DNA from 3 places in the Brassicibacter mesophilus genome. Region 3 is predicted to be linked to each of the others. Evidence: riboswitches for the same ligand, from Rfam matches in the RefSeq annotation. Region 3 holds a riboswitch; each other region holds the start of a gene.
What was found. A riboswitch is a leader RNA that binds a small molecule or an ion and turns the genes downstream of it on or off. The one in region 3 is predicted to bind cyclic di-GMP.

Region 1 (10,817 bases), on a different contig from region 3:
CAGCTAGAGCAGGAGAAGCTGGAAGAGGGTTTGCAGTAGTAGCAGATGAGATAAGAAAATTAGCAGAACAATCATCACAAGCAATAACAGATATACAGGAAGTAGTGGAAATAGTAAATCCATCAGTAGATAATCTAGTAAAAAGCTCAAGGGAAATACTTGAGTTTGTAGAAACAGAAGTAAATAAAGATTACAAAACCCTTGTTGGAGTAGGAGAACAATACAGTAAAGACGCAGATACATTTAATAGCCTAATTATGGATTTCAGTGCTACGTTTCAACAGCTGAGAGCTGCAATACAAGACATTTCAACAGCTGTGAATGAAGTGTCTATAACAATGAATGAAGGGGCAAGTGGAGTCGAAGATATAGCAGTTAGAACGACAAATATAGTAGAAAAGCTTGTCAATATCAGAAATACAACAAATGGTAACTTAGAAAGTGCAACTAAGCTTGTCAATATAGTATCTAAAATAAAGATGTAAAATTAAAAATAGAATGGTATTTTATAGATATTTAACTGTAGGCATTATAATTATTATGCTTACAGTTTTTATTGTTCCCAAAACTGATTCTAACAAGCTTTTAAGATACTGATAGATTTTCAATTTAAAGGCTATATAAAATAATAGGATTCATAAAAATATTACATATAATATACAACTAAAATATAAAGCAAAGTAATGCTAATTTTATAAAAAGAATATAGAGAAAGTTAGAAATTGGGAGAGGTGTACTATGTGGAATATAAACTATTGGTACTAAAGTCCCCAAAATGCAAAATGTGTAATATTATAAAGAAATAAAAAAGAAATTGTAAATTAATAAAGAATATGGGATTGATGTAAAAGGTTGTTTAATAATTTCTAGAAATTTCTTAGATATAATTAAAATTGACAAAGGCAAACTCATAGAAATGTGGGAACGCAAAGCTATTGGATCTAAGGCAAGAGATTACTATGACAGCCAGGCTGCCGGACAACTTAGTATGAAAACTTTCATGCTCTTTTTCGGCATGAGAGTTTTTTATTTTTAAAAAACAAGGAGGGACAACTATAGTAAAGCAAAGAAAAAAGATGAGTTTTTTGCTTAGGAATGCTATGTATATTTCTTCTTTCAAATGTTTTAATGAAGAAATATTATATACAGAATCAGTTGTATCTTTAGATGAACTAAGAATAAGTATTAACTTAATCATGAAGGTTTTAGATAAAAACAATTTATTGAATGAGAAAATATGCAAAGTAAGGGATTGGTTTGAACATGATGGATACTTAACTACAAAAGAAGTCATTTCAAAAGATTTCATACTAGAACTTACAAAAGATAATGAAACATTTTATAAGAGTCGCTCAGGAGAAACATATGCTAAATTAGGGTTATTTGATGAATGTTACAGGTGGTATCTAAGAATATATATAATTGATGAGTATGATTTAAAAGAAGATGAAGAAAAAGGAGGAACATTTGATATTTGCATAAACAAAGAAATATCAAAATTATTGAAAAGTCAAATCGAATATGTAGTACTTATCAAATTGAAAAGAGATGAACCAAAGAAATTTTTCGAACAAAGATATGCTAGATGATGTTAGCGTCACAGAATAATAAAATGATCACTAACTGGAGCTGAAGAGACACTTTGGTTGTCATATCTAAGTAAATGTCAAATACATTCTAACTGAGATTTTCAACAAAAGAATGCAATGAATATCTAGAAAATGAGTCAAATGCGGTACATTAGGATCATTTTCTTTTACCAAGATTAAAGATATATTCATTGATTCACAATTCCAGCCACGTGCTATGAGTGATCGTCCAAAGGTAGTACCTGAAGGCTCTATTAATTTTGCAATGATCAACCAGTTCGTCGAAATTACTGAGGACATGGTATTTACTGAGGAATACTCTATCGCACTTTACTAAGAGCATTGAATACTTGATTTAGATAATGAGAGAATCGGCTATCTTTAACCTACTAAAGCAGGTTATAAGATAGTGGATTTTTTATAGTATTAAAGTACTAAAAATGATAATATTGATGGAAAAATGTTTTAATCGACAACATTCTACAAATTTCTCGGATGAGATTTGATATACTACGTCGGTGGTAAAACAAAACTAACAGACTAACAAATTTTCGAAAAAGGTAAACTTATCGAAAGATAAGGACACAAAGCTGCGGATCTAAAGTCAGATGACCATGGTAGCCGGGTTGCCGAATTATAACGTGTAAGTGTAAAATCCTTTCATGCATTTCGGTATGTAAGGATTTTTTGTTTTATGACACGAATTATTTGAAAGGAGGATGAAATTATGACTGAGGATATTGAAACGATGGATATTGCTGATGATGTAATTGTATGTACAAATTGCAATAGCTCATTAGTAGAACCGGAGTATAAGGTACCCTTGTGTAAGGAGTGCAGAGATAAGTTATCAAACCGTCCAATACCATTATGGATAAAAGCTTTTTTTGGTATAATCATTATTATTCTTATTTTATCTCTTGTAAAGTTTCCATCTTCAGTGAAAGCAGGTGTTGCTCATGAAAGAGGGGTTAGGGCCGAGAAGGAGAGGAGATATATCACTACTATGAATGAATATGAAAAAATATTAAACAAGTATCCTAATTCAACACTTGCTCTGGCTAAACTTAGTATTGCATACTATCAAAATGGTAAAATTGATGAAGCAGTAGAGACAATTAATAAAATTGTTGGACAAGAGGTAGATGAAGATTTAATCAAAGAGCTTGATACCGTTACAGATAATATATCTACCTTTTACTATCCAAATGAAGATTTAACTAAGATATTAAACAGTCCACAGGAGAATTACTATTCGGAAGAGCTATTAATACAATTAGAGAGTTATGTAAATAATCATCCAAATGATACTGCAGGAAAGTATTATCTAGCAGATGTTTTATATGAGTTTGGAGAATATGATTATGCTGAGAAGTTAATAAAAGAAGTTATTAATTCTATGCCTGAGTTTCATTTTTCATATCTTTTTCTTGCTTCAATATATAGAGAGCAAGGCAAATATGATGAAGCTTTAGAGTATTGTGAAAAAGTACTTGACATGAATGCTGAGAGCCCAGGAGCATATATATCTATGGCTAAAATAGAGCTTAAGAGAAATAATGATAATGATGCATTGGACATAGCAAAAAAAGCATATGAGCTTGACAAAAATAGTAATCAAGCTATTTCAAGTCTTTCTCTAGCTTATCACTACAACGATATGATTAAAGAGAGAGACGATTTACTTAATTTACTTAGAGAGAAAAATGATGAATTCGAAGTTGAATTTCTTACGTCAGTTTTCAATGGAACAAACCAATGGAGATAAATAAGCGAGGTGAAATATAATGTACTTAATACCAGGCTTTTTAATATCAATAGTAACTTTTCCTGGGGTAATAGTTCATGAGATTGCCCATCAATTATTTTGTAAAATATCAAGAGTTGCAGTATTTGATGTTTGCTATTTTAGATTTGGTAACCCATCAGGTTACGTTATTCATGAAGAACCAAAGACTACAAAGCAGCAAATTCTAATAGGTATAGGCCCGTTTCTAGTAAACACAGTAATTGGTGCATTAATTTCATTGCCTGCCGCTATACCAGTTATAAAGTTTGAGAGCGGCAATGCTTTAGAATATGTTTTAATTTGGCTTGGTGTATCGATAACTATGCATTCTTTTCCAAGTGTTGGTGATGCAAAAAGTATATGGAAATCCGTAAGAAAAAAAGAAACACCTATATTAGCTAAAATTTTCGGCACTCCGATTGTGGGAATCATATTTTTATGCGCATTGGGTTCAGTAGCATGGCTTGATCTTATTTATGGAATAGCAGTAGCTACACTTATTCCTAATCTACTCATTAAAATGATTGCATAAAAATTATATAATTATTTAATGTATCGAAATATAATCAGGTAATAAAAAATGATAAATTTGAAATCTGATATTGAAAATAGCTTATGACAAAATTGTAGTAAGTCACATGATACAAAAAGAATCATAATAATTATACGAGAACTGGGATGCAGTTCTCGTTTTTATATAGTACATATTATAGGGTTGCATAAGAAATATTCTATCATTTGGGAATGCTGCATTTATGATGGGAATTGACATGAAAACAAATGATTGATAGAATGTTAACAAAGTGATTTCTAAATATAATGCATAAAATTAAAGGGGGTCTATCATGAAAGATTTGATAGATAAACTGTATAGAGAGAATTACCTAAATGAAATAGAATTGCTGTATTTATTAGATAATATGAAAGAGAATGATAAAGATTATTTGATATCTAAGGCTCATGAAGTTAGAATAAAGTCCTACGGTGATAAGGTTTACATGAGAGGATTAATTGAGTTTACTAATTATTGCAAAAATAACTGTGTCTATTGCGGAATTAGAGCATCAAATAATGATGCCGATAGATATAGATTAACTGTAGATGAGATTATATCCGCGTGCACAGAAGGAGACAGACTAGGGTACAAGACTTTTGTGCTTCAAGGTGGTGAGGATAGCTTTTTTACAGATGATAAGATAGTTGAGATAATATCAGAAATAAAGAAAAGATTTCCTTTATCAGCTATTACTCTTTCCATTGGAGAAAAATCCTATGATTCATATAAAAAATATTTTGACGCTGGAGCAGATAGATATTTATTAAGACATGAGACTGCCTCTGAAGAACTATATAGAAAACTACATCCAAATATGAGCTTCGAAAATAGAAAAAAATGCTTAACAGATTTAAAGAAAATAGGATATCAGGTTGGTGCTGGTTTTATGGTTGGATTACCGGGTCAATCAAATAATGACTATGTTAAGGATTTGCTTTTTTTAAAGGAGCTTGAGCCACATATGATAGGAATAGGTCCATTTATCCCTCATAAAGATACTCCTTTAGCAAAAGAAGCTAGTGGAACTATTGATACCACAACTACTATGCTTGCTATTGTTAGATTACTTCTTTCAGAAGTACTACTACCAGCAACTACAGCTCTGGGCTCTTTAGATTCTACTGGAAGAGAAAAGGGACTAAAAGCAGGAGCAAATGTTGTTATGCCAAACCTCACACCTATGTATGTCAGAGAAAAATATGCTTTATATGACGGTAAGATATGCACAGGTGATGAAGCAGCGCATTGCAGAAATTGTATCGAAAAAAGAATAATGAATGCAGGCTTTTGTGCTGATATGTCAAGAGGAGATAATGTTAACTGGAAAAGAAATTCATAACTGATCAGGAGATAGATATAATAATTATCTATCTCCTTTCATTGTATAAAGAAAACCAACAGCTAGGCTGATGGATATTTATTCAATACAGTTGATTTAAATTGATCAAAGCTGTAATATATATATGAGGTGATATTGATGTTTAATCTAGATACGTGAGTATCTTACATAGCGGATAACTCTACTAAGTTTATTGCAGGAGCATTTGAGAAAAGACTTAGTAAAAAAGGAGTTACTAGGGTGCAATGGATTGCACTTTACTATTTAGGATTAAATAATAATATAAGTCAAAAAGAATTAGCGGATAGAATGCACATTAAAGAATCAACTGTGGCTAGACTGATAGATAGAATGGAAAGAGAAGAATTAGTTGAAAGAAGACAAAGTGAAGATGATAGAAGAGTTATTAATTTAGTTCTTACAGATAAGGGATATGAATATAGAAAAAAGTTACTTCCAGAAGGTGAAAGGTTTAATGATATTGTATCCCAAAATATAACAGAAGAAGAAATGAAGTTGTTTTGTTTAATACTTGAGAAGATGGTAAATAATATTAAAAGGTGCATGCTAGATTAAAAGCTAAGCATGTATTTTTTATACTCTTTACAAAATATTGATTGACTTTTAACAAACAACTTGCTATACTAATATTTAGCATAGCAAGTAATTAATTTTTAGGAGGGGAAAACGATGGCAAAAGATGTTAGAAAAATGTTAAGCGATTTTACTGGTGGATTAGAGACAATGGCAGAAACTAATGGACAACATATAGGTGCGTTTATGAATCTATTAGGAGCAGCATACGAGCCAGGAGCAGTTGACCTAAAAACTAAAGAATTAATAAGTGTTGCAATAGGATGTTATAACAGATGTGAATATTGTATAGTTTTTCATACTTATAAGGCACTTGAAGCTGGTGCTACAAGACAAGAAATACTTGAGGCAGCTATGGTTGCTGTAGCATTTGGTGGGGGTCCATCAATAGCTTATAGCGTTACATTGTTAAAAGATGCAATAGACGAATTCGAAAAAGATTTCCAATAATATAGCTGGTAATCATGTTAAAGAGAGACAGTAGAAATGCTGTCTTTCTTCCTATATGTGAAAAGGGGTTGAAGATATGATAATTGATTTCAAGCTAGAGAAGCTTTCAGGTCACGCCAATAGCGGCAAAGTTGGCAAGATATATAAAAATGTGAATGACATAATAAATGCTGGAGAGGAATTTCTTGACATAGAATCAAATAAAGGAAATATTACGGTATGTGCAGATGTTAGTGGAACAATTAAGAGCATAGAAGTTAAAGCTGGTGATATGGTTAAAAAAGGCGATATTTTAGCTAAGATCGAAGGAGAGCAAATAAAAAAAGAAAACGATCAAGAGACTAAAAGCATGACTGGATTTAACTATATGGGAAGCTTAATGAAACCAAAAAAAGAAGATATAGATGTAGATATTACTATAATTGGAGCTGGTCCAGGTGGATATGTAGCTGCTATACAGGCGGCTAAATCCGGCGCAAAAGTAGCGCTTGTTGAAAAAGAAAACATAGGCGGTACCTGCTTAAACTGGGGATGTATCCCAACTAAAGCCTTCGTCAGATCATCAGAAGTATTTAAACACTTGAAAGAATCGGAAAACTACGGATTATTTGCAGAAAATATATCAGTAGATATAAATAAGGTAGTAGATAGAAAGAATGAAATAGTAAAGCAATTAGTTGGTGGTATTCAGTATTTAATAGAGAAAAACAATATACTGCTATTTAAGGGAAATGGGAAGATACTTGATAAAAATACAGTTTTTACGAAGCATGGCAATAAGGAAACTACTATCCATACTAAAAATATCATAATAGCTACTGGCTCTGAATCTTCGTTGATTCCTATAAAAGGTGTTGACTCATCAAACGTAATGACGAGCAAAGAAATGCTAGATATAAAATCAATGCCACAGAAATTAATAGTTGTTGGTGGCGGTGTAATAGGTATGGAATTTGCTTTTGTATTTAGAAATTTTGGTGTAGAAGTATCAGTTGTAGAATATGCTGATAGTATATTAGCAACCTTAGATGATGATATTTCATGTGAAATTACTTCAATCGCTAAAGAAAAAGGTATAAAAATATATACTAGTTCGAAAGTTGAAGAAATTATCGACACAGAAGATAGACAAAGTGTAGTGGCATTTTCAAAAGGTGATAAGAAACATTATGTAACTGCGGATAAAATACTATTAGCTGTTGGAAGACAACCTAGCATTAATGGATTAGACGTTAAGGAGCTTGGTATTGAGCTAAATGACAGAGGCAGAGGAATAAAGGTAAATGAAAAAATGCAGACTAATGTTCCTAATATTTATGCTATAGGTGATGTTACAAATATTATACAGCTGGCTCATATTGCCTCACATCAGGGAATAGTTGCAGTAGAAAACATACTGGACAAAGATGAGAAAATGAACTATGATGTAATACCGAGCGCAATATTTACTGATCCAGAGATAGCTGTGGTAGGTATAAGTGAGAAAGATGCTAAAAAACAGAACATAGAAGTATCTGTTGGCAAATTTCCGTTTGCAGCAAATGGAAAGGCACTTACATTAGGTGAAACTAGAGGATTTGTTAAGGTTATTAAAGATAAGACTTCAGATAAAATAATTGGTGCAGCAATCATTGGGCCTCATGCAACTGACTTAATTCATGAATTAGCTTTAGCAATAAGAAATGGTTTGAAAGATATAGATATAATAAAAACAGTTCATGCACATCCAACTACATCAGAAGCGATACATGAAGCTGTATTAGCTTCAACAAGCTTTGGAGCACTTCATTTTGCTGAATAAGCATTTGCTTAATAAATATAATGAGCTTTCAATAATCTGAAATAGATTAATTGAAGGCTTTTTAATTTTGTTTTAATCTTGTGTATCTATATAAAAGACTATAAAATACTGATATAATAAGTAAATGTATAATAATTTTAAAGATAAATTATCTAATATAGATAAATTACTAGGAGATAATTACATGAAGTTAAAAATAGAGTATAATTCACAGATTATTGAATTTATAGTTGAGTATAGGAAAAGAAAAACTTTTGAAATAAGTATAGATCCTCCAGATATAGTTAAGGTTGCTGCGCCTATTGGTGCAAAGGAAGATATTATTGTGAAAATTGTTGAATCAAAGGCAAAATGGATAATTAAAAAACTTTCTTTTTTTAGAGAAATTGGTTATGTAAGAGAAAGAAGAGAATATGCAGCAGGAGAAGTTTTTATGTATCTGGGGAAAAATTATTCATTACACATTGCTATAGACGAATCAGTAAATAAGCCTACTATAAAGTTGTATCATGATATGCTGTGTTTGACAACAAATACAAATGATAAAGAAATAATTAAAGCAACAATAAAAGAATGGTATATACAAAAGACATATGAAAATGTGTTTCAAAAGGTTGAACATTATCAGCCATATTTTACAGTACAGCCAAAATACATAAAGGTTAAAGAACAGAAAAAAAGGTGGGGAAGCTGTGGCACTAACAGACATATTCTTTTTAATTGGCGTTGCTCTATGGCTCCTTCCTATGTTATTGATTATATAGTTGTCCATGAAATGAGTCATTTAGTTCACATGAATCACTCACAAGACTTTTGGAAACTTGTAGAAAGTATTATTCCAAACTATAGAAAAGCAAAAGAATGGCTTAAAAGGAATGGTTTTAGGATGTTTTTATAGGTTAGTATCTTCTATTGGATTTACATAAGGCTTCACATACTTAAAATCTATTTCTTTGCTTGTTCTAGGTATCTGAATATCGCTTTCCTTATTAATATCTACTTTGATACTTGGCATATTTTTCAAAACATCTAGTCCACCATCTCTTAAAGTAAGGATATACTCTAGCTCTTTAGGATCTCCTATTACTTTAATTATGACAGGTGGATTAATCATGTATTCATCTATTTCCAATGCATTATTTTTAACATATATTGTTGAATAAGAAGTGTATCTTATATCATTTATTGATATTGCCTCAGCATTAGCTGCATTTAATGAACTAATAACATGAAGGAATAGATCATAGTTTTCTGCAATAGTATTAGTACCATCACCGAAGGTTATATCTTCTTGAAGTTCATCGATTCTAATTATAATTCCAGAACCCGATACATCAGTATTTCCTAAAAAAATACTGTACATTTGCAACTCATTATAAAGCTTGTTGAAAAAATTATTATTTTTAGAAAAGTCTTCCTCTATTATTCTAATCGTGCTCTCAATGTTGTCTAGCTCATTTCTTAACTGTTCTTTCTGCATCGATAATGCTTCTAGGTTTAATGCCAGTGTTTTTATTCTTACAGTAGGATTAATCCCATCTGTGACATTTTGAGTTGTATTAAATTGTATTGAAAGTATGATACCTAATAGGATACAAGCTATAAACATAGTTATTTTCTCTTTTAAACCTTTCAATGGTATTCCTCCAATGAATAATTTATTTCTTTAGATCCATTTTACCACATAATATGGTTTAATTTCCAAATAAATTATTTTAATAAATACTAAGTTATAAGCAGTGAGATATCTGAGATTACAACTAGAAATGAGTTTCTATGAGCAAATTTTTCAACATGTAGAATAAAGGTAAAAAAGTATTAATATAGAATATATAAGTTAGGTGTGATTATTATATGGAAAGGAGAGGCAATTATGGGGAACAGTAAAGTTGTTGAAGTTCTTTCATGGATTTTAGTTTTTATTGGATTTGGAATTCCTTTAAATATTCTATTTATTTATACTTTTAAAAATCCTAAAGGTAGTATTAACTGGGGAAGAAGAATATCTTATAAGAACGAAGAAGATCTTGAGCCTACTGAATTCACAGTGGACCGTTTAAAATTTGGAAGCATTTTAGGTATTATACTTATAAATTTGATATTTATAAATTGGTTAATTCAAATTATTAAAATGTAGAGAATAAGATATACGTAGAAAAACTCCTTTTTGGAAAGGAGTTTAAATTTTTACTAACATTACTATTTAAATATTTCATTGAATTTTCCATTACGATGTAGTTCCAAAAGATCGTCACATCCACCTATAAACCTTTTATTTACAAAAATCTGAGGAACAGTACCAATTCCAGTCTTTTCCTCTAACTCATCAAGCTTATATTTTTGATTAGATATCTCTATTTCAGTATAATCAACTTTTTCTTTACTTAAAAGTTCTTTGGACTTAATACAGAATGGACAAGTTTTAAAAGTGTAAATTGTAATATTTTTACTCATAAAATACCTCCTGTTAAAATAGCTTTTCTTGTGTATTTTTTCATATGTAATAACCTTTAATTATAATTACCCTTTTTCTAAATAAATAACCTTAGTTTTATAATTTGTATTAATATATGATGATTACAACTTTATAATCCTATTTTATTAAGCTTTGATTGCAAGAATTTCTCCAACTCCATCAACTATAACTATAAAAACTATCTATATACCATTGAGTATCTATGGAAACTCTCTATAAGAAT
Region 2 (10,817 bases), on a different contig from region 3:
TTTGCAGCAATAACAGTAAACGCATTGGGACTAATGAGAAAGGGAGAATCAAAGGAAATATTTGTAGATGTAAAGGGTAATGATTGGTATTATGATGCTGTAAGTAAAGCTTATGAGTACAAATTAATATCAGGCTATAATGATGGAACATTTAGACCTAATGATAAAATAACAAGAGAAGAGGCTATGGCTATTATTGCCTCAGCAATGAATTTAACTGGATTAAATAGTCATATTTCTGAAAATGATATTGATGCTATATTAAATAACTATAGTGATGGTAATAATATATCAACTTGGGCTAAGGAAAGTGTTGCAAGATGTATCATACAAAATATAGTTACAGGTTATGATAATCAGTTGATGGTCAAAGAAAACATAACTAGAGCTGAAACTACTACGATTATACAAAAAATGTTAAAGGTAGCGAAGCTCATATAATGTGGAGAGTTAAGTTGACCAAAACCAATATGTTCGTTTTTGCTATCAATATGTTCTTTTCCCAGTAAATCTGAATATATTTCTAGATAAAATTGCATATAATAATAAGTTATGAGAAACAGGTCATTAAATTGGCCTGTTTTTTAATAGAATCAAAGGTGCGGTCTAGGATGTCCTCATTAAAGAAGATAATTAAATTTATGAGAATCGCAAGATATCTTATTTTATGTTTTATACCGGGGCAAGAATGGTTGTAATGATATATCAATGGGATCACCCTGTGGATAAAATTACATATTTAGTTTTAATTCAGCAAATAGAAAGCTTAAAATAAAAGTTAACTCAATTATTCAACAGCCATTACCTCAATCTACGTTAGATGCTGGAATACATCAAATATATGGAATTGCATGGACTGGTAGAGGGCTGGCAAGAAATATGTTGAGAATAGCTATCCAGTTCGGAAAGGATAGTGGTCTGCCTAAGGCATCGCTTGAAGTAGATGTAAAAAACAAAGATGCTTTAACCCTTTATACAAATGAAGGGTTTGAAAAGCTGTATGGACTTGCAGTATATCTCTATCATCTACAGTAAGATAGCAGATATAACTTAACAAAGAGAATTAAGCAAAGTAGTGAATTAGTCTTTTTATGAAGATATTTTATTAACAACAATCATAAGAACATGAATAGAGTACATGTCAACTCGAATCATCTATACACAATGCTTACTTTAAAAAAATATAATCAATAGTCAAATAATTAACTTAAAAGACAAGGTAAAAGGTACTTTTTACCTTGTCTTTTAAGTTAAACATAACTATAGTATATATAAGCCAAATGCTTAAAATTTGGATGAGTTGCTGAATTTATTAAATAAGCTGACCTTCTAGATCCTTCTTTTCTATTTTCATTTAATTCTCTTATTATTTGTTCTCCAGTTAATATTCCCATACCATGCCCATAATATCTTCCATTTCCCAAATCTATAGCATTTTCACCTTGTAATTCAGGGGTTAGAGGATTTACATCGGGGTTTTTAAAATATCTGCAATCACCTGGTAAATAATCTTCTTCATTCACATAATATCCAATATCAAGATTCTTATCTAGATAGCTCCAGTTCATTAAATGTATACTTGAAAATAACTTATTAAAAAGTTCCTCAGGGAATATATCAAGAACTGCTTTATAAAACACAATAACCATAGCTGTAGCACATTCAGTGCCATATTTTCTACCATTCATAAAGATATCATTTATTGCTTTACTAGGAACTGCATTTCTTTTTAGTAAAAATCCTCCTTCTCTAGTAAGTTCCCAAAAGTTAGTATTACAATAAGCTTTACGAAAGACTTTAAATGCTAATCCACTTCTATTCAATCTTATAGATGCATTAACAATATTTGAACGAATCTTAAGCTCAAAACGTAGCTCATCTAATGAAGAATATCGATACACCTTTGAACTTTCAGATAAAATATTTATGATTTTTCGTTCAATAATATTTGCAGGATAGTTTTCGATAATATTATTTGGAGGGATTATTCTACCGTTTATCCTAATCATAATGACCCTCCTTTAGCTTTTGCTATATTGATTTGACTAGCTATAGGGTATCTGATCCATTCTTTCCACCATGTATTGTCTTTACGATATGTCATATAAGAAAAGCTTGAAAGAAGGGTTTTAGCATCATTATTTAGTTTTTTAAACGAATTTAATACATTGTTTTCCTTATTAGTTAATGGATCAACAAATTCTCCAGTATCAATTAATATTTTTTTACATAAATACTTAGCTTCTAAATTTACTTCATAAGGGATAGGCTCACTTGTTAGCTGAAAACTCTCACCTGTATAATATAAAAATGGACTGTTTTCTTCAAACCATTTTATAAAATATGTGTATTTTTCCTCGTTGCTTTTTGGGCTATTTATACTTATACCGGGGATAAAGCTTAAAAGCTTATTTGCCAGCCTCACTTCTTTTTTATCTGTGGATTTTAAATGCTCTGCTAATAAATAAAGACTCTTAAGTTCGCGTGATTCAAAAAGTGCCCATACAAGATCGTGAATATAGAAACCTCTTTTGTATCGGTCAAAAACTAAATCTACTATAATTGGTAGCTCTGAATTATCATTAAATGATTTTATTAGGAGTATAGCAGCTTTATCTAATACTTCGTCGAAATCATTATTAAGCCCATCATCAGTATAACCACTTTCGAGTATCCATTTTAAAGTAGTTTGAGTTGAATGAGTATGTTCAGATGACAGGGTAGTTGCAAAAGAAATATCCTTTTTCTCATCTCTTATTCCATCAATAAATCCCAGTGCTACTCTGTTTTTATAGCTTAGTTCTTTAGTGATGTTAAATTCATTAATTTTATCTTGTAGCAAAAACAATGAAGTAAAACTTACATTTTGTTCATTAATTAATTCTACGGCTTTTTTAATATTTTTTTTAGCAGTTGAATCAAAAAGGTCTTTCATATTTTCAGTGCCATTATCTATCCTTGTTTTATCCAAAAGGTTTGTAATGTTTATTTGATTCATTGAACTTTATACCCCCTTGCGTTTAGATGATATATTATATAATATTGCTAAACTAATTTTGTGTTTATCAAAGTGCAAAAAAATATTATAAATATGTTAAAATAAATAATAAAATTGTATTAGCTAAATTGTTTAAAAATTGAGATAAGTAAATCTAAAACAAAAAACGACAAAATACTATGATATAATGTAAGGATATTAGTGCTATTTTAAATATGTTGAAATATCAAAATTTGATAAAGGCAAACTTATTGAAAGATAGGGACGCAAAGCCAAGGACCTAAGGCAAGGAAAGCTTGTTATGGTAGCCGGTTGCCGAAAAGCAAAAGATATGTCTTTTTATGCCCTTTTCGGTATGAGAAGACATTTTTTGTAGCAAGAGAATATGTATTTAAGAAACAACTATATTTTAAAATAGGGAGGTAGTTACTTTGAAAAGGAACAAAATTTTAATTTTAAGTTTAATTACTCTTTTAATTTTTTCATCATTCCCTGTACAAGCTGATGACAGCAATTTACAGCATAATGACAATAAAACATATGAGCAGTTAGCTGAGCTGTCTGAATCCATAGTTTTAATTAAAGCCTATAATGAAAAGGGAGAGGTTGAAAAATTTGGATCAGGAGTAGTTATTAGTGAAAATGGTCTTATTATAACAAACTATCATGTGCTTGAGGGTGGAGTTTACTTCGGTGTAGTTATGGAAGGTATGGAAGAAGGTTATGAATATGGCACAATAAATGTATTAGGGTTATCTCAAGAAGCTGATTTAGGACTGATTAAAATAAATGTACCAACAAAACCATTAAATATTGGAGCTACTGAGAATTTAAAAAAGGGGCAAAAGGTAGTAGCAATAGGAAACCCTTTAGGTTTTGAAAATACAATTTCTGACGGTATTATTTCTGCTATTAGAGACTTTGATGGAGTAGAAGTAATCCAGACAACAACACCAATCTCTCCAGGAAGTTCAGGAGGTGCACTCATGGACATGAATGGAGATTTAATTGGAATAACTACGTTAGTTACAGTAGATGGACAAAATTTAAACTTTGCAGTATCAAGTAAACATATATTTGAATTGTTAGAAGATAAAAATACAAAAATGAACATGGAAATCTGGGGACAGAATGGTCTGTTTGAATATGGTGATTCTTCTATTGTATTTGATACATTTAACTACCATCATAACAATAAACACATAATAAACTTAATTTCAAATAATGAAACTAAAATGGACTTCAGTATTTTTATTCTAAGTGAGAACTTTAGAAATCAAGTTGAAGAATTATATATAAATAACATACAAGAAATTGCAAAAAAATATGAGATTAAAGACTATGAATTTAATTTGTTCGCAGGAGAAAGTACATTTACATATCAATACTATAACGGCAAAATAAAGAATAAAAAATGGACATATCCTAAGAATGATAGTAAGTCAAAAGAGAATATTTTAAAGATTAACTTAGGAAATGAAATATATTCACTAGATCATCAGCTTACCATAAATTCGGATGAATATCATATAATAAGCAACATGTTTGAAGGCTTAATGACTGAAAAAAATGGAGAAATGCAACTCGCAATGGCAAAAAATTATACCGTGTCTGATGATGGAAAAACTTATACTTTTTATTTAAAAGATGCTAAATGGTCTGATGGGGAGCCAGTAAAGGCTTCACATTTTGAATATGCGTGGAAAAAGGCACTAAATCCAGATGAGTTTGTATTCGATGCATTTAAATTATATTGTATTGAAGGTGCACAGAATTATAATGAAGGTACAGGAAGAATAGAAGATGTTAAAATTAAGGCTATTAATGACAAAACATTACAAGTCAAACTAACTCAGCCAACTCCATACTTCGTAAAGTTAATTTCTTTACCAGTTTATTTACCACTACGAAAGGATATAGTTGAGCAATCACCATATGACTGGGCTGAAAATCCAATAACAGCAATTAGTAATGGGCCATTTCGATTAGAAGAGTTTGAGGAAGGAACCAAAGTAACTCTTGTTAAGAATGATGAATACTATAATAAGAGTGTTGTAAAGTTAGATAAAATTGAATTCTATATGTTTGAAGATGAAGATATAGCAATAAGTGCATATAATGCAGGAAGGTTTGATGTAGTAGAAGATATTTCTTTACAAAATATATCTAAAATAAAGGATAAAGATAAGGTTGTAAAAAAGTTTTCTAGTATGAGTACATGGTATTTTAAGCTTAATACAACTAATTCTCCTTTTGACAATGTTAAGGTAAGAAAGGCTCTTTCACTTGCCATTGATAGAAAAAGCATAATCGATAATGTCTTAAAGAATACAGATAAGCCAGCTACAGGGCTTGTTTCTCCAGGTATATACACATCAGAAGGAAATGATTTTAGAGATGTGGCTGGAGATTATGGAATAGAAGTTGACAAAATTAAAATGGAGGAAGCCAAAAAATTATTAGCAGAAGCTGGATATCCAAATGGCGAGAATTTTCCAGAGAGTACAATTCTATGTAGTAATAATGAAACAAACAAAGCGATATGTGAAGCAACAAAAGATATGTTAGAAAAAACTCTAGGCATTAAAGTCAATATAGAGATTGTAGAATTTGGTACTATGCTAGAAAGAGAAGCTCAAGGGGAGTATATGATAGTATTCTCTGGATGGACGGCAGATTACCCTGATCCAATGACATTTCTTGAGCTAATGACTTCAGATATAGAAGGTGGCCAATCTGGATGGCTAAATGATGAATATAATAAATTAATTGATGAGTCTAATAGTGCTAAAGATAAAGAAAGAGATGAAATGCTAATCGAAGCCGAAAAAATATTAATTGAAGATTCAGTGATTATTCCTATTTTTTATGAAACTGATAATGTGATAGTAAATGAAAATATCAAGAATATAGATAGGACAGGATATGGATATTGGTATTTTGGCAGAGTAGAAACAAAATAGATCGATTAGGAGCAGACTATGATATGGCCTGCTTCTTTTTTTGAGAATTAATGATTAAACTAGTAAGAAGGAAATTTCTAAAAAAAATAGAACTATATTACAATAGAGATGAGTATTTATAAACAGAATATTTCTATTATAAAATATATAGGAGGAAGCGTTAATGAAAAAAATCATTATCGTATTGTTTTTTCTTTTAATAACATCTGTTGGATGTCAGAAAGAAGTAGCTCAAGACAACCCAGAAATAGATGTTGAAGAACCAATAGTTGATGAAGAAAAGGGTGCAGATAATGAAATAATCAGAGAGTTTTATGTTATGGTAAGAGATGAAAAAAGCTCAGATGATTTGATGAAATTTCTAGATGAAAATATAGAGAAAGTACATAACAAAGAAAAGCAGAACGAGATGCTAGATACAATGTTTAAAGGGTATAGACAGGAAACAATAGAAATTGGGTTAAATGATTTTAAAAAATGGATACAATACTGCGAAAAGTATATATATGGCTTAGACTTTAACAACCAGCAAGATATTGATAAGATAGAAGATACTGATAGCGAATTTAAAGCTATAGTACAGGATAGCTATGATAAAGGATATACATTTTTGTGGTGGGGAGGAACTTTATGGATAGGGCCTGATTACAAAATGCTCTTAGATAAATATAGCAATTATATGAGTGAGCCTTTACACGCATATATATCTACATATGCAGACATAATATATGATCCAATATTTAAAATAAAAGGATATACGTATGATTCTGAGACTCCAAAGGATATGATAGAGCTTTTAGTAAGTAGTGATGAAGTTATAGAAAGAATGTTAAGACTAGAGAATGTGTTCCACAAATATCCAGATGATAGACCGTTTTGGGAGATGGAAATGCTATATGAGTTTCATTTAGGTACGTTTTTACAAGGACTTCCAGTTTTTATTGAAGATGAAAATGAACTAATAGAAATATATAGCTCATATAAAGTAGAATATCCAGATACTAATTTAGCACCATATATGGATGAATATATAGAATTACTCAAATCTGACAGCTTTAAAGAATACAAGAAAGCATGCGAAAATAATGTTGATCCTGAAGGACGTTGGGAATTTAGAGATAAAGTAAGTGAAATTATTCAAGAGATAAAGCAAAAATATGATTGATGTTCAAATTATTTTTGTGATACATTTAAAGATAGTCAGAGTTTTAAAGCTGAAGATGAAGAGAGGGTGAATACTTATGGACAAAAATATTTTTATAAGAGAGCTTCTAGAATGGGTAAAAACAATATCGTTTGCTTTTATTGCAGCACTAGTTATCAACATTTTCATTTTTGAAATGACAGCAGTTAATGGCGTTTCTATGTATCCTACTTTAAACAATAACGATAGATTATTTGCTGTTAAGATAAATCAATTATTTGAGAAGGTACCAAACCATGGTGATATAGTTATTGTAGATGGAAATACTAAGAGAATAAGGACTTTTAAGGATGAAGTTAAGGATAGTGCAATAGTAAGCACAATAACAAGGAATGAAAATAGAGATATGCTGATAAAAAGAGTCATAGGAAAGCCAGGAGATGTATTAGAATTTAGAGATGGAGAGATGTACAGAAATGGAAAGCTTTTAGAAGAAAACTATATTAAAGAGAAAATGAAAATGGAAGATTTTAAAGTTGTAGTTCCTGATGATCATGTCTTTGTTATGGGGGATAATAGGAATGACAGTAAAGACAGTAGAGTGGTTGGACCTATCCCAATGAAAAATGTAAGAGCAAAAGTGTTGTTTAGAGTGTTTCCATTTAGCAGAATGAATAAATTCTAGTATTTTCAAGTTTAACATATCCAAGTTCAAATCTAAATATACTTGAATATGAATAAAATAGAACGTTCATGTGTTGAAGATTTTTAGAAGGCTATAGGCATGCTATTACCTGTTTTATTCATATTCATATTTCCATATCATATGTCCATAGATTAATCTCAAAAATAGACTGAATAAACATATATGAACATATACATATTAATACTATATTAATACAAAAATACTTAGGTAAAAATATTGATTTTTCAATAAAAAAAGCATATAATATAAAATGAAGGTCAAAGAAAGTCAAAGTAAAACTTTGGTACGAGGTGAATGATTATATGAAATATAAAGATTATTATGAGACACTTGGAGTTACTAAGAGTGCGTCTAATGACGAGATAAAAAAAGCATACAAGAAGCTAGCAAAAAAGTATCACCCTGATTTAAATCCAGGAGATAAAACGGCCGAAGAAAAATTCAAAGAAATAAATGAAGCATATGAAGTATTAGGAGATGAACAGAAAAGAAAGAAATATGATACTTTTGGACAAGGATATAATTTCCAGAATGGTGCTGATTTTGATCCTTCTCAATATGGTTTCGGAGGATTTAATGACGGAAACGCAGACTTTAGTGATTTTTTCAATATGTTTTTTGGAGGAAACCAGAGCTTTAGCTCAAGAAGCTACAGTACTAGTGGATTCAATATAAAAGACATGTTTTCAGGCAGAGGAAGGCATAAAAAAGGTGAGGACGTTGAAACAGAGATTGAGATAGATATTAGAGAAGCGTATGAAGGTGCCAGCAAAACCATAGGCTTTACTTCTAATGGAGAAACAAAAAAAATATCAGTTAAGATTCCATCAGGGATACTGCCAGGCAAGAAGATTAAACTAAAGGAGCAAGGCGGCAGAGGTATAAATGGTGGAAGAAATGGAGATTTATATTTAAAAGTAAAGATTAGAGATAATGACGAGTTTAAATTGGAAGGACTAGATTTAATAAAAGACGTAAAGTTGTCTCCGTGGGAAGCAGCATTAGGATGTGATATCATAGTTCAAACGATAAAGGACAAAATAAAGATAAAAATTCCTTCAGGTATTCAAACCGACGAAAAGATTAAGCTTAAAGGCTTAGGATATAAAGACATGAATGGAAACAAGGGAAACTTATATGTGAAAACTAAGATTGTTAATCCAAAGCATATGAGTGAAGAAGAAAAAAAACTTTATGAAAAACTAAGCCAGATATCAAACTTTAATCCAAGAAAATAGAGGTGATAAGTATGAATCTTGAAAAATTTACTCAAAAATCAACAGAGGCCATTTCAAAGGCTACTGAGCTAGTAATAAAAAATGAAAATCAACAGATAGAGGATATTCATTTGCACTTAGCATTATTAGATCAAAGTGAAGGACTTATTCCAAAATTGATACAGTTTATGGGAGAAAACCTTGACTTTATTAAATCGGATGTCGAAAAAGAGATAGAAAAGCTTCCAAAAGTTTATGGACAAAGTGTGAGTACACCATATCCTAGCAGGGTATTGACTAAGATATTGATAAATGCTGAGGATGAGGCAAGAAAGTTCAAGGATGAATACATTAGTGTTGAACATATATATATTTCTCTTCTAAAAGAAAGAAATACTATTTCTGAAAAGGTATTTAAAAAGTATAATATAACACTTCAAAGATTTTTAGAAGTGCTAAATAAGGTCAGAGGAAATCAAAACATAACCTCAGATAACCCTGAAGACACATATAATGTACTTCAAAGATACGGAAGAGATTTAGTAGATGAGGCTAGGAAGGGTAAGCTTGACCCTGTTATAGGAAGAGATGGAGAGATAAGAAATACAATAAGGATATTATCTAGAAGAACAAAAAATAACCCTGTACTAATAGGGGAGCCAGGTGTAGGTAAGACTGCTATAGTAGAAGGTTTAGCACAAAGGATAGTAAATGGAGATGTACCGGAAGGATTAAAAGATAAGACTATATTTTCACTTGATATAGGTGCTTTGATAGCAGGTGCAAAGTTTAGAGGAGAATTTGAAGAAAGGCTTAAAGCTGTACTAAAAGAAGTCGAAAAATCAGATGGGAAAATAATACTGTTTATAGATGAAATTCACAACATAGTTGGTGCAGGAAGAACAGAAGGGGCTATGGATGCAGGCAATATCTTAAAACCTATGCTGGCTAGAGGTGAGCTTCACTGTATAGGAGCCACTACATTAAATGAGTATAGAAAGTATATTGAAAAGGATGCTGCCCTTGAAAGAAGATTTCAAAAGGTTATGGTAGACCAACCTACAGTTGAAGACACTATTGCTATACTTAGAGGGCTTAAAGAAAAATATGAGATTCATCACAAGGTTCGTATATCAGACAGCGCGGTTATTGCTTGTGTTATGCTCTCAGACAGGTATATAAGTGACAGATTTCTTCCTGACAAAGCTATAGATTTAATGGATGAGGCAGCTTCTATGCTTAAGATGGAAATAGATAGTATGCCATTTGAGCTAGATGAAATTAGAAGAAAAATTATGCAGCTTCAGATAGAGGCGCAGTCATTGAAAAAAGAAAAAGATCAAGACTCATTAAATAGACTTGAAAGCATACAAAAAGAAATATCGCAGCTTGAAGAAAAATCAAACGAATTAAAAGCACAATGGGAGCTTGAAAAGGAAAATATAAACAAGATAAGTGACATTAAGAAAGATATCGAAGCAACGAAGCTAGAGATTGAAGAGGCAGAAAGAAAATATGATTTAGAGCGAGTAGCATTTTTAAGATATGGCACGCTTTCTGAACTACAGAAAAAGCTTGAAGAAGAAAAAGCAAAGCAAAATAATAGAAAAGAAAATATGCTCAAGGAAGAAGTAACAAATGTAGAAATAGCAGAGATAGTTGCACGATGGACTGGAATACCAGTATCTAAGCTAGTAGAAGGTGAAAGACAAAAGCTTATTCATTTAGAAGAAATACTTCATAAAAGGGTGATAGGTCAGGATGAAGCAGTCAGAGATGTATCAAATGC
Region 3 (10,817 bases):
TTTTTTCAGAAGCATCTGAAATAGTAAGGTTAAAAGCATTTGCTAAGTGAATATCTATATCTTTACCCCCAGAATTGAATGGCCTTCCAAATTTAAACTCCCCATTTTCTATAACTACTACTCCTGTAGAAATATGACCTAAATCTAACACTACTATAGTTTCATTACCTATCTCATGTTCACTATTTATCTTAGCTTTATTATTAAAAAGTTTGCTTACACAGTTCGAGTGAATATCTAATGCATATGGCTTTACTCCCAGTATATTGCTTAAATTTAAGTAACTGTCTGCAATCACTTTCGGTAAAGCAGCCACAACGAATGAAGCTTTTTTTACCCCATCTTCAACGAAACTACCCGTAAGCTTATATTGAACATTGTATTTGCTAATATCTATTGGAAGATATTGTTCTATTTCAAATTCAATCATAGGTTTTAAGTCCTTAGAACTAGCAAAAGGAACGGAAATCTCCTTTATTATCAGCGAAGAACTATTAAATGAAAACGAGATAAGATTGCTTCTAATTTTCTCTTCTCCTATTATTCCGTCAATAAAATCTTTCATATTATTAATATTTAATATTTGTCCATCTTGATAAATATTTTCTGGTGTTTTAGCTGACACCATTTTCCTTACAGAAACCTCATCACCTGATGACCTTCCTAAAACAAACTTAGTGTTGAATGATCCTATATCGATAGATAGGATTTCTTTTCTAGATAACTTTAGCAATTTAGCTTCCAACAAATTCACCCCTATAATTATTTAAATATAAAACTCGATTATTTAAATAATTTTATATAATAGCATTCATATACCAAATAATAATACTCTTACCATACAAAACAGTGACTAAAAACCCTAATGCTAAGAAAGGTCCAAAAGGAATCATTTCACCTCGAGATTTAATTTTCAACAGAAGCAATACTAATGACAATATTCCCCCAAAAATAAAAGACAATAACAATGCCAAAATAGTATACTTCCATCCTATCCATAATCCTAAAACTGCCATAAGTTTTATATCTCCACCACCCATTCCTCCATTAGATATTATAGAAATAAATAAAAGGAATCCTCCTCCTACTACTATTCCTAGAAAAGAATTAAAAAAACTGAAAGCTTGTCCTAGAAATAAATAACTTATCAGCTTAAATGTAATCCCCAAAACAAAACTAAGCAAAATAAGGTCGTCTGGAATGATCTGATAACTATAGTCTATTCCACTTATAATAATTAAAATGCAAAATAGCATAGTATAAAAAACAAATTCTACTGATAATCCAAATCTAATATAAGATAATAAAAATATAATGCCAGTTAAAATTTCTGTGATCAGGTATTGGATAGATATTTTTTCTTGGCAATATATACATTTGCCTTTATAATGCATGTAGCTAAAAATTGGAATTAAATCAGATGACTTCAATTTAGCTCCACAACTTGTACAATGTGAAGGTGGATACACAATAGATTCTTTTTTAGGGATTCTAATAATGCATACATTTAGAAAAGAGCCTATTAAAACACCTATTATTGTAGTAATAGCAGTCAAATACATCTCGTCTCTATTAACCTCCCTTAACACTAATCATTTATTTCTTTCCATTCGTGAATCTCCCAACCTACATTAGTAGGCTCTAGTATATGTGGTGGATAATCATAAAACATGCGGGGATCATGTGCGTATAGCTTATTATAACCAGTACTTCCTATCAAACCTACTGCTTTCCTTGTTTTTTGAGTAATATTACCCCACAAAGTAATATTACCTTTTCTTGTATTTCCCCACCAATTACTGTCTTCATAGTCTTCATAGCCAAAACCGCCTGTTACAGCAAATATAGCAGCATGAATACTAATATCATGAGGAGCTACATCATAGTTGAAGTTATTTTTTATCCACCTGTATTTCCATCCCCAATCCCAGTAACGTTGCTTTTCCCATTTATAACTCCAATACGTTTTGTCGGCACTGTTTCCCTTGTACTTTGGCCATCCAAAGTGAAGTATCAAGACATCATTGTTTGCTATTAGGCCTAACATATCCTTACCATTAGCATATCTTGTATAAATTTTTTTCTCACTATCGTAAACTGACAACTCATTTTCAGGGGTAAAAGTAGTATTAAAATAATATATTCCTCCATTTAGTGGAGTTTCTACAGGAGGATTCTCGTTGTTTCTATCTTCTGCTTCATACCACTTAGTTGGATCATCATAGGTTATGTAGATATTGTTACTAGCTGCTATTGTAAGCTTTCCCTCTATTTTACCTGAAATAAATACGTTTCCTGCATTTAAGTTAAACTTTCTTCGTACATCACTTTCTTGTTCTCCTTCTACATAGATTACTTTATTACCAATTTCAGAAATAGGTCTTCTTATTATTTCTTCTTCTTTATCATTTCCATTTCGTATCTTTATATATTTACCATCTAAATATATACAAGTTCTACCTTGAAATACCATATCATCTTTTTCAGCCCATTCCCTCAATTTTTCATTGTTTTTTGGAAACTCTAATCTGTCTACTTTCTGAGGTTGAATAGGATCTTTTACCTTAAAATCAGGACTATAACCAGTTCCCTTTACGAAACTAGAAGAATATGTAACAGTGTCATAGAATTTAGGGCTTTTTTGAATTCTTAATGTTTCATTAGTGTGATAAGGACCGTGACTTTCGTCCCCTGATGTCCACCATATATTTTCTCCATCACTATCACTTACATACACATGATGTACAAACTGTTTTTTTCTAATTTTAACTAATATGGTTCTATTTACAGAAGGATTATTTTTAGTCCAACCTGTAGATTTAATTGTAACAAACCTATCTGTATCACTTGGTTTAGTAACTTCTAGTTTATAAAAACCTTCTCGAAAAGGTATATCTATATTTTGCATATTTTTACTTTCATTTGTACTATAAAAATTCACATCATCGTTTAAGTGCCACATGTAAGCATTGTACCCTGCTTCAGCATACTCAAAAGCTTTCTTTGAAGCATCATCAATAGTATTAATTTTTGCTTGAGTAGATATCATTGACATAATTGCGAAACCAAATATAATAGTTATTAACAGCACAATAAGCACTATAGGTATAGTTACTCCTCTGTTATTCATATATATTTTCATATAGAGTTTCCTCCTGTCTACTCGTATTCCGTTCTGCTCTTAGTTACTAAATATGTTTCTATTACTATAGATTTATTACCTTCACTTTTAGAAATCTCCAATTTCATCTTAACTTTTCTTCTGTAATCTTTACCTTCCTGCTGAGTAATTTCATGTTCAGTCGCTGGCTCTTTTAATTTTTCCACATAACTAAATATTTCAGTATTAGCTACATTTGATAATACTACTCTTTCATTGATAAACAAATTTGTAAATTCAAAAGGATATTTAGAATTAGAAGCTTTCTTTATATCTTTTCTTATTTCGTTACCTACTAATCTATATCTAACCAGCTCTGGAATAAAGTCATCATCTATATCGGTGTATATATATAGCTCGCTTTGACTCACCCTATGTAAAGCATCTAATTTTTCCTCAGACTTTTTTGCCTGATTCGCTTCTCTTTGAATACTTATTAGAAATATTCTCAAATCTTCAGATATATCAAAGCTGTCATTCACACTATTAAAGCTCTTAGTCGTTAGAAAAAGCATATTGTAAGCGATAAGCAAGATTATGCCAATTAGTGGAACAACTATAATAAGCTCTAACAGAGTAAATCCATATTGGTTTTTTAAATTTTTTTTCATCTTATTCAATCCTTATTCAACTAGATTTAAGGTACATTTATTTAAATCTTTTGCTAATTTCATTCCATAGTTGTTTTCTAGTGTACTAAAATCAATTATTTCAAAATATATTTCATCTTCAGTAATTTCAATACTAGGATTATTAAAAGTTATTTTAATTTTATCGTTTTTTCCATTATTGACTGAAGAAATTGTATATGTAGTACTATCAATTATTATATTATTTATGCAAAATTTCACACTTTTTAATAATTCTAAACTACTTATTTCGGAGGTAAATTCAACATATATTTCATTAATTCTGTTTAGTCCATCATTAGTTTTTCTAAAAGCTCCTGAATTTTTTAAGCCAAAAGCAAGTAACAATTTTTCGTATGAAGCTTCATAAATTTTATTCATATCGAAACTTCCATCCCATAAAGTTCCATTTTCTTTTTCAATTAAATAATAATTTTCTTTCTCAAAAGTAATATCATAATCATATGTCCATAATCTCCAAAGCTTTGTGTGATTTATTTTTTCTAAAGAAGTTTTTAAAAGCATGTGGTCTATAGGTTCACCTTCAGGTGGGTTATATGATCCATTAGTTGGTTTAATTGATAATGTAGCATTAGGATAAATATCACTCTGTAATAAATTAACATATCCAGGCAAATCAATATAAAAGCTATTTGAAGAATAAGATGGGGGATCGTTCTTGTCCCATTTTGGAATTAGTATATTTTTTTCCACCTGATACATTGGATTTGGAATATTGTTCATGACACCATTAGGCATGACCATAAGCTCACTATGTTCCCAACTAATAGGCTCTACTTTATATTTGCCTTCATTTAAATTCCCTATTAATGCTCGTCCTTCATCATCTGTATTAGTTAGAGATACAAGTCCACCTGAATCATAACTAACTTTAACCATTACATTCTTCTTTGGAAAACTTGCTTCTTGAAAAAATGTATATATTTTTAAATGTCCCGGATATGTAGGGTCTCTTTCGCTCTCTTTAGCTACAAGAGACCCTAATACAGAATACTCTCTCTTTATACTTGAAAAAGGATCTTTTGCTTCTACAGTAACGTCTATTTTTTTTGTTGCCGTTGGAACAGGCTCACTGGTGCTTGATTTAGCTTCTTTCCAGGTTATATTTGTATTTAATGTATACTCAATTCCTTCTATTTCTAAAGCGCTAGAATTTTCTTCATTCATATATAAATCCCCTTTAACAATTCCATTTGGAGAATAATTAGAAATATCTAAACCTAAATCATCATAATCTAGTGTCTTTAACCATTCCACTTGACTATATCCCAAATTTAATGCTGTAAGTCTGATATTATTCCACTTAGCATATTTTATTCCGTACATTGCCATAGGTAGTATAAATAAAGCTATTATACCTAGTAAAGCTATAGAAAAGATAACTTCGATTAAAGTAAAACCATTCTGATTAAATGTTCTTTTCATATTTTGAGCACTTCCTCGTATGTTTTGTTTCACTTATAAGCTCTAAGTTATTAACTAAAAAAGGCGAATAAAAGACTAAACAACCCTATACGCTTTTTTCAGTTAATAAAAAGTCTATTATTTTTAAAATATGGAGGGAAATAACCCCTCCATATTTTAAAACTTTCAAAAGTTGGTAGATTGATAGCTTAAGTGTCTAACGCCAATCATTCCTATGGCGCAGGATAAAAAGTAGTACCATCTCCATTTGTTATAGATACATTACCGCTATCAATAACTACTGTAAAAGTACCTCCAGTTTGAGGTCCTTTCAATCCTGTATCTAAGAACTTCTGTTGTATAAGAGTTGCGACTGTTGTATCATATTTATTTTCAATTGATGCTCCTTCTGTTATTCCGCTCTTCCAAGTTACTGCGCTATCTCCAATAATAGCTGTTCCCTCCGCTGTAGCCATATTTAAAGCACTCGCAATTGTTCTTGCAGATGCTTGATCTGCTGACATCTTCGCCTTTGCTTGTGTCCCACCAAACCTTGGCACCGCAATAGCAGCCAATATCCCTAAAATAGCAATAACAACAATCAATTCAATTAATGTAAATCCATTTTTGTTTTTCATTTGTTTTAAAATGAAATTAAGCATACCCTTACCCCCTTGTTTTAATTAGAATTTTAGTATTAATAATCATTTCACATTTGAGCTTATCCTCAGAACCACCTCCTAAAAATAATTAATATAGCCTTGTCTAATTTTGGGAATAAAAAAAGCTGCATAAACAACAAATTATCCATGCAGCTGAACGATCATGGCTACTTGAAAGTAGCTTTAGACTCTAGCTTTGCGTCACAACCTTTCGGTAGTTTTGCCTATTTAATTTGGCTACATTTGAACAGTGTTGACCATATCAAACATTGGTAGTGCCATTGAAATAACAATAAATCCTACTATCACTGCCATAAGTACTATCATGATAGGTTCAATTAATGTAGTCATTCTTTGTATAGCTGTTTCAAGCTCTTCATCATAAAAATTTGCAGTTTTTTCTAATATATCATCTAGTGCACCTGATTCTTCTCCTATTTCTATCATTGAAGTTACCATAGGAGGAAAATGTCCTGTTTCTCTTATAGGTTTTGCTAAAGTTGAACCTTTTCTAACTTCTTCCTTTGCAACACTGATGTCTTTTTCTATTACTACATTATCAACAACTTTGGAAACAATATCTAGAGCTTCTAATAATGGTACTCCACTTGATAGGAGTGTAGATAAGGTTCTAGTAAACCTAGATGTTATGATTTTCTTATTTGAGTCCTTTAAAACTGGTATTGCAAGTTTAAACCTGCTAATCAGTAATTTTCCACCATCAGTTTTTTTATAAGCATTAATACCTAAAGTTATTGAAATTATCCCTATAAAGAAAATATACCAATAATTTTGCAGTGCTGAACTAATACCTAACAAAATCCTAGTAGGAACTGGTAATGGAACTCCACTACTCGTAAACATACCTATAAACGTAGGCATAACAGATGTTAAAAGAAATACAACTACACCAATAGCTACTACACTTAATATGATTGGATATACCATGGCACTTTTTATCTTGTTGTTAATTTTAAATTCTTTTTCAAAATGATTAGCCATTCTATCCATAATTGTATCTAAGTTTCCACTAACTTCTCCAGCCTCAACCATATTTATGAGTAGGTCAGAAAATATTTCTTTGCGTTTCTTTAAGGCTTCTGAAAATGCTGATCCTTTTTGCACATCTTCACAAATATCTGATATAATTTTTCTAAACTTTTTGTTTTCCGTTTGCTGTCTTAATATATCTAATGCACTTGTTATAGTAACTCCTGCATTCAGCATAGTATAAAATTGACGACAAAAAACTGCTATGTCTTTAATAGTAATTTTATTAAAAATATCTGAAATCACTATTTCCTTTCTTTCAATACGTTCTTCTACTCTTATGGGATAAAATCCATTTTCTTTCAACATAATCATAACTTCAGCCTGAGACTTTGCAGAATAATCATTCGTAATCTTGGCGCCAGATTTGTTTATAGCAGTATACTTATATATAGGCACGTCGTCCACCTCAAATATATAGTTTGTTAATTTATAACCCTAACTGTCTTTTTATCATTTCATTATCTAATGAATTAGTAATGGCAGTTTCTCTAGAAATTATCTTTTTCTTATATAAATCTAATATATAATTATCCATTGTATTCATGCCAAATTTTGCGCCTGTTTGTATAGCTGTAGGAATTTGATGAGTTTTACCTTCCCTAATAAGGTTGCGAATAGCTGGAGTCGACACTAATATCTCTAAAGCGACTACTCTTCCACTATTATCTTGTTTAGGTAATAACTGTTGAGACACTATTCCTTCTAATGCGGTTGAAAGTTGCATGACTATTTGCTGTTTTTGATGTGGTGGAAATACATCTATTATCCTGTCTATTGTTTTAGCTGAACCTAATGTATGCAAAGTAGATAAAACTAAATGACCAGTTTCAGCAGCAGTAATAGCAATAGATACGGTTTCTAAATCCCTCATTTCACCTACTAATATTACGTCAGGATCTTGCCTTAAAGCAGCTCTTAAAGAATTTCCAAATGATTTTGAATCATGTCCTATTTCTCTCTGGTTAATAATACTTTTATTATGTTTATGTAGATACTCTATTGGATCTTCTAAAGTTAGAATATGACAGCTTCTTTCCTTGTTTATAATATCTACCATCGAAGCAAGTGTTGTGGATTTTCCACTTCCCGTTGGCCCTGTAACTAATATTAATCCTCTTTGTTTTCTTGACAATTCAGCAATTGTTGAAGGCAAACCTAGCTCTTCAAGATTGGGAATTTCTAATGCCACACTTCTTATAGCTATTCCATAAGAACCTCTTTGCTTATATATGTTTACTCTAAACCTTCCTATTCCAGGATAAGAAAAAGACATATCTATTTCGCCTTCATTTTCTACCCTTTTAAATTGAGAATCATCTGCTAAGCTTTTAACCATGTTTAGAGTATCCTCAGGAGTTAATTTCATATCTCCTATTTTTTTAAGTTCACCATTAATCCTTAATATTGGTGGTGAACCAACTGTAATATGTAAATCCGATGCTTTAAACTCTATAGTCCTTTGCAACAACTCATGCATATCCATTATCTACATCTCCTATTCTACAGTGTGAGTAATTTTAATAAGCTCCTCTACAGTTGTAGTTCCTTCTTTAACTAAATAGACAGAATTATCTTTTAAAGTATTCATTCCTTCTTCACAAGCTTTGCCTTTAATAATATCTACAGATTGTCTGTTATTAATCAATTCTCTTATTCCTTTAGTTATAGGCATAATCTCATGTATAGCAATCCTTCCTTTATATCCTGAGTTATAACAACTATTGCACCCTTTACCCTTATATAATATAAGCTTTTCACTTCTATCCACTCCTAATACATCTTTCTCTTCATTAGAAGCCTCATATTCAATTTTACAGTTTTCGCAAATCTTTCTAGCTAGTCTTTGAGCCACAATTCCTACTACTGAAGATGTTATTAAATATGGCTCTATTCCCATATCTACAAGTCTACTTATTGTAGATGGAGCATCATTAGTATGTATAGTACTAATAACTAAATGTCCTGTTATTGAAGCTCTAACAGCTATCTGAGCAGTTTCTACATCTCTTATTTCACCAATCATGACAATATCTGGATCCTGCCTCAATATAGATCTTAATCCGTTAGCAAAAGTAAGCCCTGCTTTAGTATTTACTTGAACTTGATTTATACCGTCTAGTCTGTATTCAACAGGATCCTCTACAGTAATAATATTTTTATTAATTGTATTTAACTCTCTTAATACTGCGTAAAGAGTAGTAGTTTTGCCACTACCAGTTGGACCTGTTACTAAAATTATCCCATTACTGTTACTAATAACATTTTCAAATCTCTCACTATTATTTTTAGTAAATCCTAGCTGCTTTTTAGATAATAAGAAACTGCTTCTATCCAATAGCCTTATAACTATCTTTTCACCATATACTGTAGGGAGAACTGATATCCTTAAATCAACATCACGTCCATCAATATTAGTTTCAACCCTTCCGTCTTGTGGTACTCTTTTTTCTGCTATATCCATTTTTCCCATAATCTTAATTCTAGTTACTATAGCAGAGTGAGTAGATTTGGTAGGTGACATTATTTCTTGTAACTCTCCATCAATTCTAAAACGAACTCTTACATTGCTTTCAAAAGGTTCTATGTGAATATCACTTGCTTTAGCTTTAACAGCTTGTCTAATTATTAAATTAATTAGTCTAACCACAGGAGCATTGTTAATTTCATTTATCATTTCTTCATCAATATCTTCAATGTCATCAACCTTATATTGCTTCTTAAAATCTTCAATTGCCTTTTCTGCATTTTGTTTTCCATAATACTGCTCTATAGCATTTAAAATATCATTTTTCGTTGAAATTACTGGCTCAACTTCTAATCCACTAATAATTTTTATGTCATCTATTACAAAAATGTTTAGTGGATCAGACATCGCAACAAACAGCTTCCCCTTTTCTTTTCTTATTGGTATTAAAATATTTCTTCTTGCTATATTTTCTGGAATTATGTCAGGAACTTCTGGATCAATAAAATATTTGCTTAGGTCAATATGAGGTATTCCTAATTGAAACTCCAATACCTCGATAATATCAATTTCTGTTGTGAAATTATTATCTACTAATACTTCACCAATCTTCTTACCTGAAAGATTCTGTTCTTTTAATGCGTATTGTAATTGTGCTTCAGTGATTTTTCCTACTGATAATAATAGGTCCCCTAATCTCATTTTGTTTTTATTTAGCATTTCTTCACCTACTATTATAATAATCTACTAGCTCTCAAGTCCTATCCTTTATAGTTCTTTCGACCTATATTTAGTATAAAAACTACTATTCTACAATATGTTAAAAATATCCTTCTTTTTTTCAGTAAAAAATTTAGAATTAATTTTTTTATCTAACCAAATCTGTTCACTTAAAATAGCTTGATATATTAGCATATCAATTCCACCCATAATTCTATATCCACTTTGCTTTGCTACATTCAAAAACTTAGTTAAAGTTGGTTTGTAAACAATGTCACATATAAGTGCATTCTTATTGAAAATACATGGATCTATTATAAATGATTCAGCATCAGGATACATTCCTACAGATGTACAGTTAACAACAATATCCATATCGACAGTATTAATATTTTGAATATCTGTCCATGAAGTAACTACATTCTGAAATTTAGAAGAAATTTCATATGCAATTTTTTTTGCTTTTTCAACTGTTCTATTTGCAACTTGAATACTTCTTGCCCCATCTTTAGCCATAGTCATCGTTATAGCTCTAGCAGCACCTCCAGCTCCAATAATCGTTATATTTTTGTCTTTTATATCTATGTTATTATTTTGCAAAGCCTGTATAAAGCCTCTTCCATCTGTGTTGAATCCTGTTAGCTTTCCATTTACATTTTTTACAGTATTTACAGCTCCTAATAAACTCGCTTCTTCATCAATTT

Region 1: linked by a shared signal. The riboswitch ahead of HNR33_RS15175 (tetratricopeptide repeat protein) and the one ahead of HNR33_RS03140 (prepilin-type N-terminal cleavage/methylation domain-containing protein) in region 3 are both predicted to bind cyclic di-GMP.
Region 2: linked by a shared signal. The riboswitch ahead of HNR33_RS18260 (ABC transporter substrate-binding protein) and the one ahead of HNR33_RS03140 (prepilin-type N-terminal cleavage/methylation domain-containing protein) in region 3 are both predicted to bind cyclic di-GMP.

What each region holds. Positions count from the first base shown of each region.
Region 1 is NZ_JBNPXI010000015.1:88,125-98,941, forward strand. Features, by position in the region: gene HNR33_RS15160 (methyl-accepting chemotaxis protein) at 1-485, shown strand, start outside; cyclic di-GMP riboswitch class I at 892-979, shown strand; gene HNR33_RS15165 (hypothetical protein) at 1,077-1,589, shown strand; gene HNR33_RS15170 (oleate hydratase) at 1,780-1,926, shown strand; cyclic di-GMP riboswitch class I at 2,139-2,223, shown strand; gene HNR33_RS15175 (tetratricopeptide repeat protein) at 2,317-3,357, shown strand; gene HNR33_RS15180 (metalloprotease family protein) at 3,377-3,910, shown strand; gene hydE ([FeFe] hydrogenase H-cluster radical SAM maturase HydE) at 4,224-5,273, shown strand; gene HNR33_RS15190 (MarR family winged helix-turn-helix transcriptional regulator) at 5,466-5,849, shown strand; gene HNR33_RS15195 (carboxymuconolactone decarboxylase family protein) at 5,964-6,317, shown strand; gene lpdA (dihydrolipoyl dehydrogenase) at 6,394-8,118, shown strand; gene HNR33_RS15205 (M48 family metallopeptidase) at 8,303-9,016, shown strand; gene HNR33_RS15210 (DUF881 domain-containing protein) at 9,011-9,754, opposite strand; gene HNR33_RS15215 (hypothetical protein) at 9,992-10,255, shown strand; gene grxC (glutaredoxin 3) at 10,318-10,572, opposite strand.
Region 2 is NZ_JBNPXI010000022.1:31,467-42,283, forward strand. Features, by position in the region: gene HNR33_RS18240 (tandem-95 repeat protein) at 1-441, shown strand, start outside; gene HNR33_RS18245 (GNAT family N-acetyltransferase) at 847-1,035, shown strand; gene HNR33_RS18250 (protein-glutamine gamma-glutamyltransferase) at 1,251-2,009, opposite strand; gene HNR33_RS18255 (hypothetical protein) at 2,006-2,998, opposite strand; cyclic di-GMP riboswitch class I at 3,230-3,318, shown strand; gene HNR33_RS18260 (ABC transporter substrate-binding protein) at 3,430-5,961, shown strand; gene HNR33_RS18265 (hypothetical protein) at 6,125-7,126, shown strand; gene lepB (signal peptidase I) at 7,203-7,790, shown strand; gene HNR33_RS18275 (DnaJ C-terminal domain-containing protein) at 8,114-9,049, shown strand; gene clpB (ATP-dependent chaperone ClpB) at 9,061-10,817, shown strand, end outside.
Region 3 is NZ_JBNPXI010000002.1:131,732-142,548, reverse strand. Features, by position in the region: gene pilM (pilus assembly protein PilM) at 1-745, opposite strand, end outside; gene HNR33_RS03160 (prepilin peptidase) at 798-1,589, opposite strand; gene HNR33_RS03155 (DUF4900 domain-containing protein) at 1,589-3,142, opposite strand; gene HNR33_RS03150 (PilW family protein) at 3,160-3,771, opposite strand; gene HNR33_RS03145 (type IV pilus modification PilV family protein) at 3,784-5,235, opposite strand; gene HNR33_RS03140 (prepilin-type N-terminal cleavage/methylation domain-containing protein) at 5,448-5,876, opposite strand; cyclic di-GMP riboswitch class I at 6,022-6,111, opposite strand; gene HNR33_RS03135 (type II secretion system F family protein) at 6,114-7,325, opposite strand; gene HNR33_RS03130 (type IV pilus twitching motility protein PilT) at 7,357-8,412, opposite strand; gene gspE (type II secretion system ATPase GspE) at 8,425-10,113, opposite strand; gene aroE (shikimate dehydrogenase) at 10,204-10,817, opposite strand, start outside.